4 regions of the Kitasatospora sp. NPDC057198 genome follow, and region 4 is predicted to be linked to each of the others. Evidence: riboswitches for the same ligand, from Rfam matches in the RefSeq annotation. Region 4 holds a riboswitch; each other region holds the start of a gene.

The links. Region 4 has a riboswitch for cyclic di-AMP ahead of ACFUEL_RS20205 (transglycosylase family protein). Riboswitches for the same ligand answer to the same signal wherever they lie in the genome.
Region 1: another riboswitch for cyclic di-AMP. It lies ahead of ACFUEL_RS18955 (NlpC/P60 family protein); the one in region 4 lies ahead of ACFUEL_RS20205 (transglycosylase family protein).
Region 2: another riboswitch for cyclic di-AMP. It lies ahead of ACFUEL_RS11470 (transglycosylase family protein); the one in region 4 lies ahead of ACFUEL_RS20205 (transglycosylase family protein).
Region 3: another riboswitch for cyclic di-AMP. It lies ahead of ACFUEL_RS08070 (M23 family metallopeptidase); the one in region 4 lies ahead of ACFUEL_RS20205 (transglycosylase family protein).

Annotation. Positions count from the first base shown of each region.
Region 1 is NZ_JBHUWH010000154.1:912-5,095, reverse strand. Features, by position in the region: gene ACFUEL_RS18960 (NlpC/P60 family protein) at 1-641, opposite strand, end outside; gene ACFUEL_RS18955 (NlpC/P60 family protein) at 850-1,920, opposite strand; cyclic di-AMP (ydaO/yuaA leader) riboswitch at 1,931-2,085, opposite strand; gene ACFUEL_RS18950 (NlpC/P60 family protein) at 2,464-3,501, opposite strand; gene ACFUEL_RS18945 (NYN domain-containing protein) at 3,687-4,184, opposite strand, start outside.
Region 2 is NZ_JBHUWH010000069.1:6,374-10,557, forward strand. Features, by position in the region: gene eno (phosphopyruvate hydratase) at 1-1,222, opposite strand, end outside; gene ACFUEL_RS11470 (transglycosylase family protein) at 1,513-2,208, opposite strand; cyclic di-AMP (ydaO/yuaA leader) riboswitch at 2,212-2,390, opposite strand; gene ACFUEL_RS11475 (cytochrome P450) at 2,643-3,887, opposite strand; gene ACFUEL_RS11480 (SDR family NAD(P)-dependent oxidoreductase) at 4,044-4,184, shown strand, end outside.
Region 3 is NZ_JBHUWH010000044.1:20,726-24,909, forward strand. Features, by position in the region: gene ACFUEL_RS08055 (TetR-like C-terminal domain-containing protein) at 1-378, opposite strand, end outside; gene ACFUEL_RS08060 (alpha/beta fold hydrolase) at 378-1,232, opposite strand; gene ACFUEL_RS08065 (YiaA/YiaB family inner membrane protein) at 1,364-1,654, opposite strand; cyclic di-AMP (ydaO/yuaA leader) riboswitch at 1,881-2,043, shown strand; gene ACFUEL_RS08070 (M23 family metallopeptidase) at 2,054-2,920, shown strand; gene ACFUEL_RS08075 (SDR family oxidoreductase) at 3,030-3,863, opposite strand; gene ACFUEL_RS08080 (helix-turn-helix domain-containing protein) at 4,040-4,184, shown strand, end outside.
Region 4 is NZ_JBHUWH010000174.1:3,646-7,829, reverse strand. Features, by position in the region: gene ACFUEL_RS20210 (CapA family protein) at 113-1,276, shown strand; gene ACFUEL_RS20205 (transglycosylase family protein) at 1,299-2,522, opposite strand; cyclic di-AMP (ydaO/yuaA leader) riboswitch at 2,526-2,694, opposite strand; gene ACFUEL_RS20200 (MFS transporter) at 3,199-4,184, shown strand, end outside.

The sequences.
Region 1 (4,184 bases), on a different contig from region 4:
TCGGCCGCCATCCTGGCCCGCTCGGCGGGGGCGAGGCCGTTCAGCAGCCGCTGGGCCCCGGCCAGCCGCTCCCGGACGTCGTCCTTGGCGGCGGCGAGCTGCTGCCGGGCCTGCTCCAGTTCGGCGAGCTTGGCGCCGGCCTCGTGCCGCCGCGCCTCCAGCCGGCGCTGCCGCTCGGCGAGCTCGCGCAGGCTGTCGGCCTGCCGGGAGGTGGCCTGTTCGAGCGAGCGGGCACCGGTCAGGTAGCCGGACGGGTCCTGGTCGAGCATCAGCCGGACGGTGGGGTCCACGCCCTGGGTCCGGTACTGGTCGGCGGCGACGGCGGCCAGGTCGCCGCGCATCCGGTTGAGCTCCTCCTGCCCGGCGGCGACCTGGTCCTGCAGGCTGCCGGCCTCGGCCTGCAACTGCCTCTGCCGCTCCTGGGCCGCGTTGTACCGCTCGGACGCCTGCTCGGCCTCCTCGTAGAGCTGGTCGACCTGGGCCTTGACCTCGCCGCGGCCCACCGGGTCGGCCGGGCTGAGCGGGGCGGCGGCGGCCCCGCCGACGGTCAGCCCGAGCGCGCCGGTGGCGGCGGCGGTCAGCGCCAGGGCGCGGGCGAGGCGCTGGACGCCGGGCAGCGGGGTGCGACGGTGCACGGACACGTGCGACGGCTCCGTTCTGCGGCCGGCCTCCGCCGCCGTCCGCCGTCGGACGGCCGTCCTCGCGGGGGCCCGGGGGCAGAGGTTAGCGAGTCGGATCGATCCAGTCCAAACCCCGACAGTCACGAATATTTGACCGTGAATCGGACACCAGCACGGAAGCGGCCCGGCACCCCTTGCGGGGTACCGGGCCCGGGGCCGCGCCGGTCCGTCAGATCCGGACGATCCGGTTGATCGGCATGGCCGTCGCCGACTCGTAGCGGACCTGCGCGCCGGTGTGCGGGGCGTGGATGATCTGCCCGTTGCCGACGTACATGCCCACGTGGTGCTGGTCGTTGTAGTAGATGACCAGGTCGCCCGGCCGGGCGTTGGCGATGTCGGTGCCCAGGCTGGTCCCGGCCCCGGCCTGCGCCTGCGAGGTGCGCGGGATCGACACGCCGGCCTGCTTGTAGGCCCACTGCATCAGGCCGGAGCAGTCGAAGCTGTTCGGGCCGGCCGCGCCGTAGGAGTACCAGGTGCCGAGCTTGGAGACTGCCGCGCCGACCGCGTTGCCCGAGAAGCTGGAGGACGCCGGGGCGTTCAGCTCCACCCGGACGGTGTCGCGGGAGGCGCGCTGCGCGGAGTCGGCCTTGGCCTTGGCGTCCGCGGCGGCCTTCGCCTCGGCGGCGGCGAGCTGCTCGCGCTCCTGCTGGGTCAGCGTGTTGAGGAGCTCCTGGGCCTTGGCCAGCTTCGCCTGGACGTCCTCCTTGTCGGCCTTGAGGGCCTTGGTGGTGGTGTCCAGCTCGGCGAGCTTGGACTCGGCCTCCTTGCGCTGCGCGTCGAGCTTGGCCTGCTCGGACTTGAACGTCTTGAGCAGGTCGGCCTGGGTGGCGCCGACGACGTTCATCGTGCCGGCCTGCCCGAGGAAGGAGTCCGGGCTGCTGGAGAGCATCAGCTGCATGGTCTGCGGCATGTTGCCGGTGCGGTACTGCTCGGCGGCGATGCCGGCCAGGCCCTCCTGGGCGGTGGTCACCTGCTCCTGCTGCCGGGCGAGCTGGTCCTGCAGCTGGCCGACCTGCTTCTGCAGGTCCTGCTGCTTCTCGACGGAGGCGTTCAGCGCCTCGGTCTTGACCTCGGCCTCTTCGTTGAGCTGGTCGACCTGCTGCTTGACCTGGTCCTTGGTCGGCGCGGGGTCGGCGTGCGCACCGCCCTGGGCGGAGAGCGCCACGGCAGCGGCGGCGGTGGCAGTGAGAATCGAGACCCGGGCACGGCCGACGGGCTTGGGACGGCGATGGGACGCCACGAAGGCGGACTCCTTCTTCCTCACACCGCCTACCGGGTGAGCTGACGGGTTCGGGCCGGAAGAGATTGCCCTACGACGCCTCACCGACCGCGCGCGGCGGTCGTCCCGGCGCCGATTCACCCCGGGGGAACGTGGTTCCCCGGCTCCGTTCGACAGCACCCCGGTTGGGGTATCCCCGTCGGCAGACCCGGTGTTGACGGTCTGCCCGCTGCGTCACGGACTCGGCGGCGACCTCCGCCGCCGCCCCCCTTGGGCGATCGACTCTGCGGTGGTCGAGGCAAGACCCTAGTAACCGATCCGTGATCCGTTCAAATCCTTGTCAGAAAAAAATCTGATTCTGAATCAAATACCCCGGCAAATCTGACCGATTGTGATCGACCACTTACACGGAGCGTAATAATTCTCACGATATGGTCGAGAAACACCACGCCCGGACGTGTCGCAGATCACAGGAGGATCTCGAGCCGTCCGGGCGTGTCACGATGCGTCAGTTGTCGCCCGGTGGGGCGTTTGTCCGATTCGTCGGTCCGTCAGACCGTCCGGTCAGACCCGGCGGATGGTGGAGATCGGCAGGGTGTCGACCTTCATCGTCTTCACCACGTCACCGGTGCGCGGCGCGTGCACCACCAGCCCGTTGCCGATGTACATGCCGACGTGGTGCCGGTCGTTGTAGTAGATGACCAGGTCGCCGGGCTGCGCGTTGTGCCAGTCGGTGCCCACGTTCACGCCGTAGCTGCCCTGCGACTGCGAGGTGCGCGGCAGCGAGACGCCGGCCTGCTTGTACGCCCAGACCATCAGGCCGGAGCAGTCGAAGGTGCTCGAACCGGTGGCGCCCCACACGTACGGCGAGCCCTGCTTGCCGAGCGCGGCCGCCACGGCGGTCGCCGCGTAGCCGCTGGCCTGCGGCAGGGTGGACGGGTCGACCCGGGAGGCGCTGCGCGAGGCGGCGGAGCCGCTGCCCCGGAGGATCGCGGCCCGGTCGGCGGCGCTCAGCTTGGCGAGCAGCCGCTGCGCCTCGGCGAGCTTGCTGTTCACGTCGTTCTTGGCGTCGTTGAGCGCCTGGGTCTGGCTGTCCAGCTCGTGCAGGACGGCCGCGGCCTCCTGCTTCTGCTGGTCCAGGCGGCGCTGCTGGTCCTTGAGGGACTTGAGCGTCTCGGCCTGGGTGCTGGCGGCCTGGTCGAAGGAGGCCGCCTTGGTCAGGTACTGGTCCGGGTCGGAGGAGAGCATCAGCTGCATCGACGGGTCGACGCCGCCCTGCCGGTACTGGTCTCCGGCGACCGCCGCCAGGCCGGAGGCCAGCTCGGTCAACTGCTCCTGGCCGCGGGCCACCTGGTCCTGCAGGTCACTGGCCTGCTTGCGCAGCTGGTCGGCCCGCTCCTTGGCGCCGTTGTACTTCTCGGCCGCCTGCTCCTGCTCCTCCAGCAGCTTGTCGACCTGCGCCTTGACCTCGTCCTTGTTCGGCTGGGCCGGGGCGGCGTGCGCGCTGGCCTGGGCCGTCAGGGCGACCGCGGTCGCGGCGGCGGCGGTGAACACGGAGATCCGCGCACGGCTCGGCTGCTTGGGACGGCGGTGGGAGGCCAAGGGGGTGCTCCTTCTTCCTGCTGGACTCACCCCAAAGAGTGAAGGTCCGGAATATAGGTTTGACGCCAGACCCTAGTGAAGTCCACGCCTCCGCGTCCACTCCCGGGGGGCTTCCGGTCCGCCCCACCCGCCCCCCTTCACCGGACCGTCACACTCCGGACGCCCCGCGGTCCCCTGAGCCCTCCTCAGCTACGGGCCAGCCGGTTCAGCAGCAGCACCGAGGCCACCGGCCGGGCCCCCGCCTTGCGCACCCCGTCCGCGACCTCCCGGTCCGCGGAGACCACCACCACCGGCCGCCCCTGCGGCTCGGCCCGCACCAGCCGGCGGATCAGCTCGTCCGCGGTCTCCCCGGTGCGGCTGAAGCGCACCCGCACCCCGCGCGGCGGCGCCATGATCACCGGCACGTCGAGGTCCTGGCCGTCGAAGACGCAGGTCACCTCGGCCTGGGTCCGCTGGGCCAGCATCGCCAGCCCGCCCAGCAGCCTCATCCGCTGCTGCTCCAGCGGCAGTTGGGGATAGCCGGTCTTGGTCACGTTGTAGCCGTCCACCACCAGGTGGACCTGCGGGATCGCCAGCAGCTGGTCCAGCAGCGCCGGGTCGTCCTCGGCCAGGCCGCGCCGGGCCACGTCGTGCGGCGAGGCCGAACCGGGCTCCACCGCCTCCACCAGGTCGGCCGGGCGCAG
Region 2 (4,184 bases), on a different contig from region 4:
TCTCCTCGATGCGCAGCAGCTGGTTGTACTTGGCGACGCGCTCGGAGCGGGCCGGGGCGCCGGTCTTGATCTGGCCGCAGTTGGTGGCGACGGCGAGGTCGGCGATGGTGACGTCCTCGGTCTCGCCGGAGCGGTGCGACATCATGCAGCGGTAGCCGTTGCGCTGGGCCAGCTCGACGGCGTCCAGGGTCTCGGTGAGCGAGCCGATCTGGTTGACCTTGACCAGCAGGGCGTTGGCGGTGCCGGTCTCGATGCCCTTGCGCAGGCGCTCCGGGTTGGTGACGAACAGGTCGTCGCCGACCAGCTGGACCTTGTCGCCGAGCGCGTCGGTGATGGTCTTCCAGCCGTCCCAGTCCGACTCGTCCAGCGGGTCCTCGATGGAGACCAGCGGGTAGTCGGCGACCAGCTCGGCGTAGTACGCGGTCAGGTCGGCGGAGGAGAGCGCCTTGCCCTCGAACTGGTAGGCGCCGTCCTTGTAGAACTCGGAGGCGGCGACGTCCAGGGCGAGCGCGACGTCCTTGCCCGGGGTGTAGCCGGCCTTCTTGATGGCCTCGGTGATGAGGTCCAGGGCCTCGCGGTTGGAGTCCAGGTTCGGGGCGAAGCCGCCCTCGTCGCCCAGGCCGGTGGAGAGCCCGCGCTCCTTCAGCACGCCCTTGAGGGTGTGGTAGACCTCGACGCCCCAGCGGACGGCCTCGGAGAAGGACTCCGCGCCGATCGGGGCGATCATGAACTCCTGGATGTCGACGTTGGAGTCCGCGTGCGAGCCGCCGTTGAGGATGTTCATCATCGGGACGGGCAGCACGTGGGCGTTCGGGCCGCCCAGGTAGCGGAACAGCGGCAGGTCGCTGGCCTCGGAGGCGGCGTGCGCCACGGCGAGGGAGACGCCCAGGATGGCGTTGGCGCCGAGCGAGGACTTGTCCGGGGTGGCGTCCAGGTCGAGCATGGCCTGGTCGATGAGGCGCTGCTCGGTGGCGTCGTAGCCGACCAGCTCGGGGCCGATCTGCTCGATCACGGCGAGGACGGCCTTCTCGACGCCCTTGCCGAAGTAGCGGCTCTTGTCGCCGTCACGGAGCTCCAGGGCCTCGAAGGCACCGGTGGAGGCGCCCGACGGGACGGCCGCGCGACCGGTGCTGCCGTCGTCGAGACCGACCTCGACCTCGACCGTGGGGTTGCCGCGGGAGTCGAGGATCTCACGGGCTACGACGACATCAATGGACGGCACGAGGCATCTCCTAGCGGAAGCGGATGTGTGGTCGTTACGACCAGAGCCTAGCCGCACAGCGCCCTGCGGCCACGCCCGGCCGGGTCCCGTCTCACGGTGTGGCCCGGCTACTCACCGGTAGTTCACCTGTTTGACGGCCGCTCCGCCGCCCCCGGCGGCGCGAACTGCTGGGCGCACGCCGGGAGCGGACGGACGGTCAGGGGACGCGGCCCTCGTCAGGGCTGCGGCGGGGCCTCGTCAGGCCGCCGGGCCGGCGCGTCCCACATGCCGGGACCGGTGCGGGGCCGGTGTCAGAGGGAGAGCACCTGGCCGGGCAGGATCAGGTCGGGGTCGGCGCCGATCAGCTCGTGGTTGGCCCGGTAGATCCGCTCCCAGCCGCCGGACACGTTCTGCGCGGCGGCGATGCCGGAGAGCGTGTCGCCGTCCTGGACGGTGTAGCCGCCGGCGGGCGCGGTCTGCGGGGCGCCGTCCTGCGGGGCGGCCTGGGGCTGGGCGGGGGCAGCGGGCCCGGCCGGCTTCTTCGACGGCGGGCTCTTCGGCTGCTGGGGCGCGGTCGGGCGCTCCTGGGAGCGCGAGGCGGTGTCCTCGGAGGTGTCGGCGGGCGCGCCGCCCTTGGCGAGTCCGGCCCGCTTGGAGCAGACCGGCCAGGCGCCGGGGCCCTGGGAGGCGAGCACCCGCTCGGCCACCGCGATCTGCTGGGCGCGGCTGGCCTGGTCGGCGCGGGCCGCGTACTGGCCGCCGCCGAAGGCGCGCCAGGTGGAGGAGGTGAACTGCAGGCCGCCGTAGAAACCGTTTCCGGTGTTGATGCTCCAGTTGCCGCCGCTCTCGCACTGGGCCACGCGGTCCCAGGTGTCGACGGGTGCGGCTGCCGCTCCGGTGGCGGCCAACAGTGGCAGGGCCAGGCCGACCGAGGCCACGCCGGCGGCGGCGATGACCTTCTCGGCCTTGGTACTACGGCGGTGGCGAGGGGTGTTGGCGAACAGCACGGGACATCCTCTCCGCACGCCTGCGAGGTGAGCTGTCGGGTTCGGACCGGGAGGTTGGCCCGGCCGCCGTTCGCTCCGGACGCGGTCGCGTCGGCTGCTCGGCGGCTTCACCCCAAGCCGTTGGGACTACGGCGTTCACACTGGTTCCCCCGCTCCTGTCCGGTACCTGGTAGGTGGCCCGAGGGCGCGGCGGACAGGACTCGGCGTGCCGCGATCGGGGCCCGCAGCTGCGGGCATGTCGGAGAGTAGGCAAAGCTGACGAGCAATCACAAGCTCATATCACCATGATCACGCCGAAATTACGGATCTTCGATACACGTACACGAACGATCCAGGTATGTCCGGATTCGTTCCGAACCGGAGTGCGACGCGCGCCCCCGCCCCGGCGCGTCGTCGGCCCTGCGCGGCGGCGTGTCGCGGGGGCTGAAACGGCGTCAGCGGGGCGTGAAGGAGACCGGGAGGTCGCGCAGACCGCGCATGATCAGCCCGCCCCGCCAGCGCAGTTCCGCCGGGTCCGCCGCGAGCCGAACGTCCGGAAGCCTGGTCAGTAGGCTGCCGATCGCGCACTGCCCCTCAAGCCGGGCCAGCGGGGCGCCGATGCAGTAGTGGATGCCGTGACCGAAACCCAGGTGCGGGTTGTCCGAGCGGGCCAGGTCGAGGGTGTTCTCGGCGGAGAACCGGGCCGGGTCGCGGTCCGCCGCGGCCAGCACCACCAGCACCGGGTCGCCGACCGGGATCGCCGCCCCGCCGATGGTCAGCGGCGCGGTGGCGAACCGCCAGGTGGCCAGCTCCACCGGGCCGTCGTAGCGCAGGAGTTCCTCGACGCCGGTCTCCAGCAGGCCCGACTCGCCGCGGCCCAGCGACTCCTGGAGCAGGGTGCGCTGGTCCGGGGTGCGCAGCAGCGCGTACATGCCGTTGCCGATGAGGTTGATGGTGGTCTCGAACCCGGCGAAGAGCAAGATGAAGGCCATCGCCGCGGCCTCGTTCTCGGTGAGGTGCTCGCCGTGGTCGCTGGCCCGGATCAGGCCGGAGATCAGGTCGTCGCCCGGGTCGGCGCGCTTGCGGTGGATCAGGTCGGCCAGGTACCCGCGGATCTGCTTGACGGCCCGGCCGACCCCTCCCCTCTTACCGCCGACGTGGCGGATCATCATGCCCGCCCAGTCGCGCAGGTCGTCCTGGTCCTCGGCCGGGACGCCGAGCAGGTCGCAGATCGCGTAGATGGGGAGCGGGAAGGCGAACTCGTGGATCAGGTCGGCCTCGCCGCGGCCGGCGAAGGAGTCGATCAGCCGGTCGGTGATCTCCCGCACCCGCGGTTCGAACTCGGCCACCCGGCGCGGGGTGAACGCCTTGGAGACCAGCCGGCGCAGCCGGGTGTGGTCGGGCGGGTCGATGTTCAGCAGGTGGGTCATCAGGTCGGCCTGCCGCTCGCCGGGGATGCCGACCCGGCCGCTGCGGTGGGCCTGCTCGCTGTGGTGCGCCGGGTTCTTGGACAGCCGGGCGTCGGCGAGCGCCTGCCGGGCGTCCGCGTAGCGGGTGACCAGCCAGGCGTCGACCCCGCTCGGCAGGGTGGTGCGGTGCACCGGCGCGTGCTCCCGCAGCCAGGCGTACGCCGGGTAGGGGTCGGCGGCGAACTCCCAGGTGAACAGTGGCGGCTGGGGTGCGTGGGGCTGGTCTGGCATGTCTTGACCGTATCGGGAAGCGCCGGCGCGTGAGTCTGGTCACCTGGTGGGTAATCCCTGTTGCGGAGCGTCGGGGCGAGCCTACGATCCTCCGATAACCACCGTGGGCGGCGTGCGGGCCGGCCACGGGTGCGCGCTCTGAAAGGGGAGCAGGCCATGCGAGTAGCCGGTGCAGTGGTGGTCATCGCGGTGCTCGACGGGGGTTCGGGGGCCGACCTGGCCCGCCGGTTCTCCGCCGCCGGCGCCGCCGGCCTGCTCGTCGCCGACCTGCGCCCCGGCATCGCCGAGGACCTGGCC
Region 3 (4,184 bases), on a different contig from region 4:
CACCCCCACCAGCCGCTCGGCCACCGCGTCCAGCTCCGGGCCCGGATCCGGCTCCGGCACCTGCGGCAGCGCCGCGTACCGCCGGGGGTGCGCCAGGGCGTACCCGGCGTAGGCGGCCAGCAGGGCCCGGACGGCCCCCTCCCGGGAGCGGCCCAGGACGGCGGCGGCCAGGTGGTCGGCCAGCTCCCCGATGGTGCGGACGGCGACCAGGCGGCGCAGCTCGGGCAGGCCGCCGGCCACGTGCTTGTACAGCGACGGGGTGGCGACCCCGGCCCTGGCGGCGACGGCGGCCAGGGTCAGCGCGTCGGCCCCGCGCTCGTCGATCAGCTCCAGGGCGTGGTCCACCACGGCGGCGGTGGAGAGTCCGGCGCGGGGCATCAGCGGTCGGTCCCGTTCCGGCCGGCCGGGCCGGCGAGCTCGGCCAGGAAGGGCAGCAGGGCGTCGGCGACGGCCTGCGGGCGGCCGGCCATCGGGTAGTGGCCGGCGCCGGCGATCATCACCTTGCGGCCGCGCAGCGCGGCGGCCTGCCGGTCGGCGACCAGCTCCGGCTGCGGGAAGTCCGGGTCCTTCTCGCCCATCAGCACCAGCGCGGGCACGTCCACCGCCGCGCACCAGCCGACCGGCGCCGAGTCGCCCTCCAGGTAGCCGCGCAGCGCCGCCTTGCGGGCCGGCTCGCGGAGCATCGCGGACAGGCCGGCCCGGTACTCCTCGAAGTCGGCGGGTCGGGCGTCGGCCGGGTAGTAGAACTTCTGCGCCGCGCCCCACAGGCCGGGGAAGGCGCGCACCAGCGGGCCGACCAGGCCGAACAGCGCCTTCTGGAAGCCGTTCAGCGGGAGGTTCTCGATGAACGCGTCGACCAGCACCACCCCGCCGGTCCGCTCGGGGGCGAGCGCGGCGGCCCGCACCACGGTGGCGCCGGTGTACGAGCTGCCGACCAGGACGGCGCCGCGCAGGTCCAGGTGCTCCAGCAGGGCCACCAGGTCGTCCGCGATCGCCGCCGGGCTGTGGTCGGTGAAGCCGGTCGAGGACTCGCCCATGCCGCGCAGGTCCATGGTGACCACCCGGTGCCCGGCGGCGCTCAGCAGCGGGGCGAGGAAGCGGTAGACGGCGCGCTTGTCGAGCATGCCCGGCAGCAGGACGACCGGGGTGCCGGGGCCGGCGGCGTCGTCGTAGGCGATCCGGCCGCCGGTGACGTCGAGGTACTGGGTGGCGGTGCCGAGGGTGCTGTTCATCGCGGGCCTCCTGGGCGGGCGTCGTCCGGCGCTCCGGGCTCCGTGCCCGGCTGCTTCCGATAGCCACAAAGCTAAGGCTAATAGCCTTAGCCGTCAACCCCGGCCGGTCGGCCGCCCGTCGGCGGCGCGCCTCAGATCCCGTCCGCCCGGAACGGGTCGTGCTCGGAGAGCAGCTTCTCCAGCCGGGCCTGGTCGACCCGGCTGGTGATCGCGCCCTCCTCCTGGCGGTCCCGGATCACCTTGGCCAGCGTGAACGCGGAGGTGATCTCGTAGAGCAGGCCGACGGCGAGGAAGGCGCGCATCCACGCGCTGACCGGGAGGTAGGCGATCCCCAGGGCCAGGGCGACGGACGCGAACGCGAAGGACGCGACGGCCTGCAGGTAGTAGGCGGACGTGGTGCGGCGGGGCACGGGAGCAGTCATGGGCCCAGGGTCCCGCCGGGTCGCGGGCGGGTCGTGAGTACGGATACTCAACCGCTCCGTCACGGTCCGTCATGTCCGAATCCGGGCGGATCGACGAACCATCACAAATCGCCCATAGGGCGTCAGGAAAGTTTCACTGCACCTGGGAAGGCGCTTGGAATCATGGGGTCCATAGGATTAACGTTTGATAACGCAGCGCGGTCGGCAACGCCGTAACCATGCGGCACCGTGCGCCACGCCTAATCCATCCGGTCCTGCCCCGCAGCAGGGCCTGGAGCCGGGGAACCACGTTCCACCGGGGTGAATCGGGACGGCCCTGGGCCCGACCGTAGGAGACCTTCCACCTCCGAACCCGTCAGCTAACCCGGTCGGCGGCAGGGAAGGAAGGAGCGCGCCCCCGTGGCGTCGACCTACACCGAGAGCACCGGCACCCAGCTGCTCGACCACCCGGTCGAGGCCGAGCCCGTCCGGCACCGGCTCCCCCGCCAGGCCCGCACCGGCGCGCCCCTGCTGGGCGTCACCGCGATGACCGCCGCGCTCGGCGCCACCGGTCTCGCCGCCGCTCCCGCCCAGGCCGCCCCCGCGCCCGCCCCGGCCCCCGTCACCGCCGCCGACGAAGCCTCCGACGGCCTGCTCGCCGCCGACCCCGGACTCGCCCTCGCCGCCCGCATCCTGCAGCAGGCCGACGGGCAGCGCACCGGCGCCGAGGAGTCCGCCCGGCTCGCCGCCGCGCAGGAGGCCGAGGCCAAGCGCGCCGACCGGCAGGCCGAGGCGGCCGCGACGACCGATGCGGCCGAGGTGACCGGCACGGCCGCAGTGACCGGTACGACCGCAGTGACCGGCACGGCCGCGGCGGCCACCGTCGACCGCTCCGCGCCCGCCCTCCCGCTGACCGGCTACCGGCTGGGCGACGGGTTCTCCCAGGCCGGCCTGCACTGGGCGCACCTGCACAACGGGCTGGACTTCACCGCCCGCACCGGCACCCCCGTCACCGCCGTCACCTCGGGCACCGTCACCGCCGCGGGCTGGTCCGGGACGTACGGCTACCGGGTCATCCAGACCCTCCCCGACGGCACCGAGCTCTGGTACTGCCACCTCTCCCGGATCACCGCCGCCCCCGGCGAGGCCGGCCCCGGCGCCCTCCTCGGCGCCGTCGGCGCCACCGGCAGCGCCACCACCCCGCACCTCCACCTGGAGGTCCGCCTCGCCGACGGCTCCCCGGTCGACCCGCTGCCCTGGCTCCGCCACCTCGGCCTCCAGCCGTAGCCTTCAGCTGTAGCCGGCGGCCGCGACCGGCGGCCGCGACCGGCGGCCGCGGCCGCCCCGGGTCTCGCGACCGCCCCGGTCCCGCGGACGCCCGGCCCCGTACCCGTCCTCAGCTCGCCTGGCCGGTCGGCATCACGGTGACCTGCTGGAGGTTGACCCGCGGCGGCAGCGCGGCCAGGAAGCCGACCGTCCTGGCGATGTCGCCGGGGGTGAGCCACTCCATCGCCTCCTTGGAGCCCTCCAGCCAGTCGAGCGCGCCCCGGTCCGTCACGTGCGACTGGAGCTCGGTGCCGACGATGCCGGGCTCGATCGCCGAGACGCGGACGCGCTTCGGGCCGAGCTCGGCCCGCAGGTGGACCGACAGGTGGGTGACGTACGCCTTGGTCGCGGAGTAGACGGCGAAGGTCGGGAAGATGTTCCGCGCCGCGATCGACGAGGTGTTGACCAGGTCGGCGACGCCGCGCTCGGCCGCGGCCGCGACCAGCTGCGGGGTGAACGCGCCGACGACGTTCATCAGGCCGGAGACGTTGAGGTCGATCTGCCGCTGCCACTGGTCGACGGCCAACTCCTCGACCGGCGCCGGGAGCATCACCCCCGCGTTGTTGAACAGCAGGTCCGCGCCGCCCAGTTCGGCGGCGACCCGGTCGGCGGCGGCCCGCACCGAGACCGGGTCGGTGACGTCCGCGGCGATCGCCAGGGCGGTGCCGCCGGCCCGCTCGATCCGGTCGGCCAGCGCGGACAGCCGCTCGGCGCGGCGGGCCAGCACGACGACGCGGGCGCCGAGCCCGGCGAGCTCCTCGGCGGTGGCCTCGCCGATGCCGCTGGAGGCGCCGGTGATCACGGCGGTGCGGCCGGCGAGGGGCAGGGCGGCGGGGCCGGTGAGGGGACCGGCGAGGGGCAGGGCGGCGGACGTGGTGTGCGTGGACGAGGCGTGCGTGGGCATGGGTGTGCCTTCCTTGTGGGACACGGGAGTCGTGGCACCGGGAGAGCCCCGGGCACAGCTCCAGCAGACCAGCCCGGCGGCCCCCCGGGCGGCCCCGAGCGGACCCTGCGCCGACTGGTACCGGCAGGGCCACCCTCGCCCCGCCGGCGCACCGGCCGGGCCTGCACACTTGGTGCATGGACCGCAGCAGGGAAATCGCCGACTTCCTCCGCACCCGGCGCGCCGCGCTCGACCCCGGGACGACGGGCCTGCCCGCCGACGGCCGGGTGCGGCGGGTGCCCGGCCTGCGCCGCGACGAGGTGGCCCGGCTGGCGGGCGTCA
Region 4 (4,184 bases):
GCCCCGGACGGGACGGGACCGGGATCGTGATCATTCGGTGTCCGTGTGGACTTCCGGTGTTCGACCGGCGCAGATAAAGTGCGTCGTCACCGAACTGCCGGGGGGTCCGTTCATGCACCGCACCACGGTCGGCACAGCCGCCGCCGTCGTCCTACTGCTCAGCACCGTCGCCGGGTGCGGCGGGTCGGAGCCCTCCACGGACCGGGCCGGCGCCGGCACCGCTACCGCCACCGGCACGGCGGCCTCGGCGTCCGCGACGCCCGCGCCGACGGCCGCCGCGTCCACCGGACCGGCCCCCGGGGCGTCGGAGGGGAGCGCCCCGGCGAGCCCCGGCGGCAGCATCACGGTGGCGTTCGCCGGGGACGTCCACTTCGAGGGGCGCACCGCCTCCCGGCTCGGAGCGGGCAGGGCCGACACCGCACTCGGCCCGATCTCCGCGACGCTCTCCGCCGCCGACCTGGCGGTGCTCAACCTGGAGACCGCGATCACCAGCCGGGGCAAGGCCGAACCCAAGACCTACACCTTCCGCACCACCCCCAAGGCGCTCGACGCGCTCAAGGACGCCGGCGTCGACGTGGTCTCCCAGGCCAACAACCACGCCGTCGACTTCGGCCCCGACGGCCTCGCCGACACCCTCGCCGCCAAGGCCGCCTCCCCGATACCCGTGGTCGGCATCGGCAAGGACGCGCAGGAGGCGTACGCCCCGTACGTCACCACCGTGCGCGGCGTGAAGGTCGCCGTGCTGGCGGCCAGTCAGGTCAACGAGATCACCAACCAGAAGTGGCGGGCCGGCGCCCACAAGCCGGGCATCGCCTCCGCCCTCGACGAGACCGCGCTGCTGCGCGCCGTCACCGCGGCGAAGGCGCAGGCGCCGGTGGTCCTGGTCTACCTGCACTGGGGCGACGAGGGCGTGGCCTGCCCGACCCGCGCGCAGAGCGGCCTCGCCAAGAAGCTCGCCGACGCCGGAGCGACCGCCGTGGTCGGCACCCACGCCCACACCATGCTCGGCGCGGGCATGCTCGGGAAGACCTACGTGGCGTACGGCTTCGGCAACTTCCTCTGGTACGGCACCTCGAACTACACCGCCTCCGACGAGACAGGCGTCACCACGCTCACCGTCACCGCCGACGGCCGCGTCACCGGCGAGACCTTCACCCCCGCCCACATCGACGGCCGGGGCGTACCCGTCCCGCAGGGCGGGAACGCCGCGAAGGCCGCCCAGCAGCGCCGCGACGGCCTGCGCGGCTGCACCGGGCTGGCCGCCGTCCCGAAGTGACGGCGGCTCAGCCGGGGGCGGATCAGCCCAGCTCGAGCACCTGGCCCGGGCGGATCAGGTCCGGGTTCTCGCCGACCACCTGCTGGTTCGACTTGTAGAGCTCGGACCAGCCGCCGTCCAGCGCGTGCTCGCGGGCGATGCCGGCCAGGCTGTCACCGGGGGAGACGGTGTAGGGCAGCGCGGACGGGGCTGCGGCTTGAGCCGCCGGGGTGGCCGGGACGTCCGGCGTGGCGGCCGGGGCCGGGGTCGCCGTGCCGCTGGTGGGTGAGGCGTCGGGGGCGGCGGTGCCGGTGGCGCCGGAGGAGTCGGTACTGCCGGACGGGCTGGGCGACGGGGTGGCCGGGAGGGTGGGGAACAGGCCGTTCCCGTTCCCATTCCCGTTGTTCCCGTTTCCGTTCCCGTTGTTGCCGGTGCCGTTCGGGTCGCCGTTCCCGTTCCCGTTGCCGTTGGTGCCGTCGGTGGGCGCGGTCGGGCTGGGCGTGGCGGTCGGGTCGGTGGGCAGCAGCGGGGTGGCCGGGGAGGCCGACGGGGTGCTCGGCGTGGCCGGGGCGCCCGTGGGGTCCGTGGTGGGCGCGGTCGGGGCGGAGGTGCTCGGTTGCGGCTGGGGACGGCTCAGCTGCATGTAGCGCTCGTACAGGCTCTGGTGGCTGGTCCAGAACCAGGCGCCGTTCTTCTCGTACCAGTACACGTGCGAGACCGGGTCGTAGCCCGGCAGGCCGGAGAACACCGGGGCGGCGTTCCCGCTCGGGACGGTGCTGCCGTCCGGGGCGGCGTTGACCGCCGCGATGCCGCGGGCGCCGCGCAGCGAACCGGTCTCGTCGGCCGAGTCGTTGTCGTCGACGACGCCCGGCGCGGTGGCGGTGCTCAGGCCCGACTCGTCCACGCACGAGGACCAGGGCGAGGGGCCCTCGGTGGCCAGGATCCGCTCGGCGACGGCGATCTGCTGGCTGCGGGTGGCCCCGTTCGGCAGCGGGGCGAACTGGGTGCCGCCGTAGTCGGTCCAGCGCTGGGCGTTGATCTGCAGGCCGCCGTAGAGGCCGTTGCCCGCGTCGGAACTCCAGTTCCCTCCGCTTTCGCACTCGGCGACCCGGTCCCAGACCGCGCTGGGCGCGGCGTGCGCGCCGGACACGGCGAGCAGCGGCAGGGCGATGCCGACGCCGGCCACACCGGCCGCCGCGATCGCGCGCTCGGCCGCCTTCTCCGCCGGACCCTGTCGGCGGTGACGTCCCGGACCCGTGAAGAGCATGCGAGATCCTCTCCGCACGCCTGCGAGGTGAGCTGTCGGGTTCGGACCGGGAGGGAGGCCCGGCCGCCGCGCCCCGGTTCACCCGGTGCGGACGGCTTCACCCCTAGCCGTGGGGAACGGCAACAATCGTGGTTCCCCCGCCCCTGTCCAAGGGTTGTGGTGGTCGACCCGACGGCGCGATGGACAGGGTTCGGCGTTCTCGCGTGCGGGGCCCGGTGGTGCGGGCTGGGAGGAGCCTATTCACTCGAACGTGGCAATCACAAGCGCGTCGCGCCGGGATCACGCCTTCGTCACGTCGGTTCCCGCGTGGTGTGTGGACGACCTGTTGACGGTGCCCCGGGTGGGAGGCGGGCGTCCGTCGGGTACGGGAGGTCGGCGGACCGGCTGGAGAAGTGTGGCCGATCGGTGGGATTGGGAGGAGGGCGAACGGGGAAGGCCGGCGCCCCGGTTCGGCCACGGGAGGGGTTGGGAGTTGCCAACTTCCTTGCGGGGGGAGGAAGTTAGCCGGAATCAGGGCATTGACGGCGTTGCGGATAAATGGCGCGACAGGGGGTTCGTGGGCTTCCTACGATCGCCGTGCTCGCCGTCCTCGTGCGGCGGGTGCGCTGCTCCGGCCCCTCCGGCCCCTCGGGTCCGTCGGGTGTGCCGGGTGCGCCGGGTTCGTCGAGGAGGTCCCATGCGCGTTCCGGTCCCTGAAGTGCTCCGTACCGAGCGCCAGTTCGCCCGGCTGTTCGTCGGCCAGTCGTTGTCGGTCCTGGGGGACCGGGTGTCGTTCGTGGCGCTGCCCTTCGCGGTGCTGTCCGTCGGCGGCTCGGCCGCCGACGTCGGCCTGGTGACGGCCGCCGGGCTGCTTCCGCTGCTGGTGTTCACGCTGGCCGGGGGAGTCTGGGCGGACCGGATGCCGCGACAGCGGATCATGCTGGCTTCCGACCTGGTGCGCTGCGCCGTCCAGGCGGCCGCCGCCGTGCTGCTGCTCACCGGTACTGCCCGGGTCGGTGTGCTGGCGCTGCTGATGGCGCTGTTCGGCGTCGCGGACGCCTTCTTCCTCCCCGCCTCCAGCGGGTTGCTGCCCCTGCTCGTCCCCGCCGACCGGCTGCGCGAGGCGAACGCGCTGCGCGGATTCGTGCAGTCGGCCAGCCTGGTGGTCGGGCCCGTGCTGGCCGGGGTGCTGGTCGCGGCGGCCGGGCCGGGCGGGGCGCTGGCGGTGGACGCCGCGAGTTTCGCGGTCAGCGCCGCCGTGCTGGCCCGGCTGGGGCCGGTCGGCGCGGTGACGGGCGGGGTGCCGGACGGGACGGTGATGGGCGGGGTGCCGGACGGGGCGGGCGCCGGGGCGGGTGCCGCCGACCCGGGGCAGGACGGGCGGCTCGGCTTCCTCGCCGAACTGCGGGTCGGCTGGCAACAGGTGCGCAGCCGGACGTGGGTGTGGTCGGGGATGCTCGCGATCGCGGTCTACCACGTAGTGGTGCTGCCCTCGGTGTTCGTGCTCGGGCCGGTGCTGGCGGAGCGCGAATGGGGCGGGGCCGGCGCGTGGGCCGTGGTGGTCATCGCCTTCGGCCTCGGCGCGATCGTGGGGGACGTCTGCGCCTACCGCCTGAAACCGGCCCGCCCGATGGCGGTCGCGGCGGTGGCGTTGGCGGTCGCCTCCTGCCAGGCGCTGGTCAT